Regions from separate parts of the Chryseobacterium sp. KMC2 genome, predicted to be linked through region 2. Evidence: riboswitches for the same ligand, from Rfam matches in the RefSeq annotation. Region 2 holds a riboswitch; the other holds the start of a gene.
The links. A riboswitch is a leader RNA that binds a small molecule or an ion and turns the genes downstream of it on or off. The one in region 2 is predicted to bind cobalamin.
Positions count from the first base shown of each region.

Region 1 (3,177 bases), on a different contig from region 2:
CCTTCTACCACTTCCTGACGGACGATAATATCATCGGTACGGCAGGCCACAAGAAAAACCAATATGAAGAGGAGAAGACAGAAGTTTATTTTTCTCATAAGGTGAAGTTTAAAGTAATTTTAAAATTTCTTCCCGGCATGGGATAGTTTCTGACCACATCATAATATTGATTGAAAATATTATTCATTTCAAGACTCAGTTTAAACTGATGTCCTGAGTAGTCGAATTTTTTCTGAACGGATAAATCATGGGTATACCAGGGCTGAACAAAATTGTACTGAATATTATCCTGCTGCCCGTCATAGCGTTCCCCAACATAGATCACACTGTAATTGAAATTCCAGTCACGGTAATCCGCCATCAGCGTAAAAGACCCACTGTGCCAAGGGGTATAAGGGATCTGTTTTTTATAAAAAGTATCCCCCGGGCTTATATCATCTCCGGGATTACTGATATCTTTTGCACTTTGATAGGTATAAGAAAGCAACGGTTTAATTTTTACTTTGCCCCACATCATTTCAGCCTGGACATTTACATCTGTACCTATGATGTCAACCAACCCAAGGTTCATCATCATCCAGCGGAACATATTTCCTGTGGGTGCTGCAACAATTTTATCTTTTACCCGGTTGTAATAACCATCTACCTTGGCATAAAAAGCTTTAAAGACAGGATGATTATATTTCTTCTGATAGGTAAACCCTAAATCATACTGCGTCGTAAACTCCGGTTTCAGAAAAGTACTTCCAATATTCGTATAATAAAGATCATTGAAGGTGGGAAGTCTGAAAATCTTTTTATAGAAAGCTCTAAAAGTAAGCTCCGGAACAATAGCCGGCTGGTAGCTCATAAAAATAGCAGGAGTCCATTCACTTCTGTCCTCAGGTCTTTTATTTCGTTCCACTTCTTCAAAAGTAAAAGTACCTAACAGACTTCCTAAAACTTTAAACCTGTTCCATTGATAGGTCGTAGCCAAAGCTACCAATGTGGTATACCGGGTAGGATAAGAAAACTGATACAGATCTGCATCCAGATTATTGTATTGGAAATCTCCACTCAAGCTAATGTCCCAATGGGAATTCACTGTATATAAATTGGAAGATGAAATATACAGTTCCCTTTGAATGTAGGTATTATCTGAATATTTAACCAACTGAGACTGTACCGTATCAAGAAAACGGGTATAATCATAAGCAAATTTTGCTTTAAGCTGAGTTTCGAATTTAGGGAAAAGCTTTTTCCTCAGGTTGGCCTGTACAAAATAATTCTCATCAAACATTCTTGCCCCTCGCCCGTCAAAACGGCTATTCACAACAGGAGCAGGAACACCCCGATTGGAAATATAGCCATATCCGCGGATATTCCAGCTTCCATTATTTAAAGTACCATTCAAAGAGGTTTCAAAACGTTTGGCTTTAATATCAGAGTCTCTTCTTTTAGCTATTGTATCATAGGCAGGCTCTCCGTTAGGGTATTTTTTTACATACCGGTATCTGTAAATACCATCACTTTGCAGAAATTCAGCACTAAAACTTGCAGAAATTCTTGGTGATAGTTTCTGTTCTAAACGGAAAGAAGGATTGAATAAATCAATTGATGCACTTTTTGCCCTCAAAACAAGATTTGTTTTTCGTGTTCCGGTAAAAACAGGTGTTTTAGGCTGCAAATAAATAGAACCTGATGATCCGAAATCCCTGGCGGGCTGAAATATCTCACTTTTCTGACCGTTGTACAATGATATTTCTTCCAGATCATCCAAAGAATATCTCCCCAGATCCACAAGACCGTTCTGAGCATTTCCCAATTGAATGCCATCATAAAAAACCCCTACGTGCTGGCTTCCCATACTTCGGATATTAATGGTCTTGAGCCCCCCTATTCCGCCGTAGTCCTTGATCTGAACACCGGAAAAATACCGTAAGGCATCTGCCACAGAGTGGCTGTTCAGTCTTTCAAGCTCTTCTCCCTGCAATACCTGAGCAGGAACGATTTCTTTAAAGTTCTTTTTGTAAATATTGACCGCCTTAATAGCTTCTTCCTTTAAGGTGTCTTTTTTCTTTGTTTGAGAAAACAAGAATTGTGATGTTAACACAAATATTGTGAAAACAACTTTATGAAGTTGAGATGTAGTCAGTTTTGCCACCATTAGCTCATTCAGGGATAATGATGACGCTAATGGATATTAGAAAGCAATGACAAAGCACAGCATGTACTGCACAGAATCATTGTAGTCCTAAAGCTTTATTCCACGAAAGCGTCAAACGTTTATTTATTCTGGCAGGTCTTCTGACTTACTCCATTTTTGAAATCCTTCCCATTAAAAAACAGTGGATATAATCTTCAAAAACTTTGGTACGGAGCTTACAGCAGCGGGTCTGTTCCGGATTCTCACCGGATTCCCTTTTAAGAGCTTTTTACGGCTCGCCAAATTTCGGCAAAGATATAAAATTCCGGTTAGATACAATACAACGCAGAATAAAATGATTATCAATACATAAACATGAAAAATCCCGTTATTTTCTAACGGGATCTTTGATGAACTTCAGTCATCAATTATGTTGAATTGTTTTGCTCTTATCTATACTTATTTTTTTGCAAATTCACGATCGCTCAGGGTTTTCATAAATAAGATAAGATTGGTCTTTTCCTGCTCTGAGAGAGGAATTTTATTTCCATTGTTTTTAAAGACCGGATCAAGATTATCGGCATCCAAAACACCTTTATCAAAATAATCAAGAACGGCTCTTAAAGTAGGAAACTGTCCAAAACTTCCATAAGGAGCTGTATATTCTACATTTCGTAATGAAGGCACCCGAAAGCTCATATAATCTCCCGGAAGACCTGTCACTCTTCCACGTCCGGCCTCATTGGGATTGGGATTCACAGGAAATCCGATATTTCTAAAGCTCTGATCGGTAAAAAGTTCTGTACTATGACAGCTTGCACATTTTTGCTGAAAGGTCTGATATCCCTGAGCTTCGTTTTCTGTAAAAACCTCTCCTTCATTTCTTTTTACTCTGTCGTATTTACTATTGGCAGAAATCAGTGTATACTCGTATTGTGCAATACTTTTATAAATTCTTTCCGCAGTAACGGTTTCATCTCCAAATGCCTTTCTGAATAAATCTCTATACATAAGATCAGTCTTTATTTTGCCAATCACCTCCAAAATAGAAG
Region 1 covers NZ_JAESIT010000003.1:202,919-206,095, reverse strand. Annotated here, with positions in the region: gene JML65_RS04985 (YncE family protein) at 1-98, opposite strand, end outside; gene JML65_RS04980 (TonB-dependent receptor plug domain-containing protein) at 95-2,074, opposite strand; cobalamin riboswitch at 2,259-2,444, opposite strand; gene JML65_RS04975 (cytochrome-c peroxidase) at 2,585-3,177, opposite strand, start outside.
Region 1: linked by a shared signal. The riboswitch ahead of JML65_RS04980 (TonB-dependent receptor plug domain-containing protein) and the one ahead of metE (5-methyltetrahydropteroyltriglutamate--homocysteine S-methyltransferase) in region 2 are both predicted to bind cobalamin.

Region 2 (3,177 bases):
GAACCCCTGATTTCCAGGGAAATTAATACGATCGAATATAGAAAAGTTCGACCGCCCTTTTTAATCTGGTCAGGATGAGGATGTCTGAAAATTTTTGTACATCCTCATCTTTTTGTATCAGATCGTTAGTCCATGGGTATTTTTCACTTCTGCCATTACAAATGTACTATGTGTGCTTCCGATAGAATCTACAGATCCCAGTGTATTGAATACAAAATCCTGATAATGTTTCATATCCCGGACCTGAACTTTCAGCAGGAAATCAAAATCTCCCGAAATATTATAACATTCTGCCACTTCTTCTATATCCATAATTTCATTAACGAAATCATACCCTACAGAACGGTCATGAATTTTCAGTTTGATCTGGCAGAAAACGGTAAAACCCCGGTTAAGCTTATCAGGATCAAGAACTGCAGCATATTTTTTCACATAGCCTTCCTGTTCCAGACGTTTCACCCTTTCAAAAACAGGAGAAGGAGAAAGGTTAACTTCTTTGGCAAGCTCTTTAACGGTAAGTTTTGCATTTTTCTGAAGTAGTCTCAGCAGCTGTATATCTTTGGTATCGAGATGTTCCACAGGATATTATTCTTTTTTAGTATTAATTTTTATCAAAGTTACAGAATTATATTCTTTTAAAATAGAACTATAAAGACATATTTTCTTTATTTCAAATCAATATTTGTTCATTTATTCTGTATGTGTAATTTTACACAAAATTAAAATCTTCTATCAATACAGATAGTCAGTATAATTAATAAAGAATAGTTCTTTACAATACTTCATCAAACAGGAGAGGTTTTACGTAAGGTAAATTAATAGGGAATCGTGTGCAAATCACGAGCTGTCGCGCAACTGTAAGTAACACACCAAAGGTTTCTGTCCTTGTGATCCACTGCCTGAAAGCGGGAAGGACGACAGAAACTGTTACAAGTCAGGAGACCTGCCTTTACTCAATTGACAATGCTTTCGCGGTCTGAAGCTTTGGGTCATACAGATGATATATTTTTTAGTACGTTTTTCTCAGAGTAAAACGGGATTATCAGGTATGTCATTATTTTCCCAAAAATAGATACCGGCAAAAGCATTACGAAGCATTCAAAGAGCTTTTAAAAATAAGTTTAATTAAAAGTTTAAAAAATGCAAACGCACATTCTAGGCTATCCGCGAATTGGTAGCAAAAGAGAACTCAAAAAAGCCTGCGAGCAATATTGGTCAGGTAAAATTCTTTTGGAAGAACTTCTTACTACGGGAAGGAATATCTGCAATCACAATTGGAATATTCAGAAGGAGGCAGGGATAGACCTTATCCCATGTAATGATTTTTCCTATTATGATCAGGTACTGGATATGAGCTTAATTGTAGGAGCTATTCCGGTACGTTATCATGAAGTAGCCCTTAAAAAAAATAATTCAGAACTGGATCTGTACTTTGCGATGGCAAGAGGATACCAGAAAGACGGACTGGATATCACGGCCATGGAAATGACCAAATGGTTTGATACCAATTATCATTATATTGTTCCAGAATTTTATAAAAATCAGCAGTTTAAACTGACTTCCGACAAAATATTCAACGAGTTTGCGGGAGCTAAACAAGCTGGAATTAATGCCAAGCCGGTACTCATCGGGCTTGTTTCTTACCTTCTTTTAGGAAAAGAAAAGGAAGAAGGATTTGATAAACTGGATCTTGCAAAAAATCTTCTTCCGGTATACACCGAAATCATAACAAAACTTCAGGATCAGGGTGCCCAATGGATTCAGTTTGATGAACCGTTTTTAACCTTAGATATAACGGAGAAAGCCAAAGAAACCTATCAGTACGTTTATCAGGAACTTAGAAAGCAGTTTCCAAAACTGAAATTCATCATCGCAACCTATTTCGACGGATTGAAAGACAATGCATCTCTTGCTGTGTCACTTCCTGCAGACGTTCTGCATATAGACCTGGTGAGAAATCCTGAGCAGCTGGAAGATATTTTAAATGCTATTCCTGAAAACCTAAGCCTGTCATTAGGAGTGGTAGACGGAAGAAATATCTGGAAAAACAACTATGAAAAGTCTTTGACTTTCATTAAAAAAGCTACTGAAAAACTGGGTACAGAAAGAATTTTTGTGGCTCCGTCATGTTCATTACTTCATTCGCCTTGTGATCTGGATTTTGAAACGGCCCTTCAGCCTGAAATTAAAAACTGGCTGTCTTTTGCAAAACAAAAAGTGAAAGAAGTCGTAAGTCTTAAAGCTCTTGCTTCAGGAACTGAGGATGAAAGTATCCTTGCAGATTTTGAAGACAATAAAAAGGCTGTTGCCAGCAGAAAAACATCTTCTCTTATTCATAATGATAAAGTGAAACAAAGAGTGGCTGCCGTAACTGAAGAAGATGCTCAGCGAAAGAATTCATTTAGAATCCGTAAAGAAAAGCAGCAGGAATCATTACAGCTTCCGCTATTCCCAACCACCACTATAGGCTCATTCCCGCAAACTACTGAAGTAAGAAGCTGGAGGGCCCAGTTTAAGAAAGGAGATCTTAGTGCAGAACAATACGATGCTTTATTGAAAGAGGAAACTCAGAGAACCATCCGTTGGCAGGAAGAAATAGGAATTGATGTCCTTGTTCACGGAGAATTTGAACGTAATGACATGGTAGAATACTTCGGGGAAAAACTTGAAGGATTTATTTTCACTAAAAATGGCTGGGTACAGAGCTATGGAAGCCGTTGTGTAAAACCACCCGTTATTTTCGGAGATATTTCCCGTCCTGATCCAATGACTGTATACTGGTCTCAATATGCGCAATCCCAAACCAGTAAATGGGTAAAAGGAATGCTGACCGGTCCTGTTACCATATTACAATGGTCTTTTGTACGGGATGATCAGCCCCGTGCCGAGACTTGTAAGCAGATTGCTTTGGCGATCCGTGATGAAGTAGTGGATCTTGAAAAAGCAGGAATCCGGATTATCCAGATTGATGAGCCTGCCATCAGAGAAGGTCTTCCATTGAGAAAAACAGAATGGCAAAACTACCTGAAATGGGCTGTAGAAGCCTTCAGAATCTCAGCAAGTGGAGTAGAAGATGCTACCCAGATCCATACCCATATGTGCTATTCTGAATTTAATGATATTATTAAAAATATTGCCGATATGGATGCAGATGTCATTACGATAGAATGTTCGAGA
Region 2 covers NZ_JAESIT010000006.1:226,600-229,776, forward strand. Annotated here, with positions in the region: gene JML65_RS09395 (enoyl-CoA hydratase/isomerase family protein) at 1-26, shown strand, start outside; gene JML65_RS09400 (Lrp/AsnC family transcriptional regulator) at 118-579, opposite strand; cobalamin riboswitch at 780-966, shown strand; gene metE (5-methyltetrahydropteroyltriglutamate--homocysteine S-methyltransferase) at 1,141-3,177, shown strand, end outside.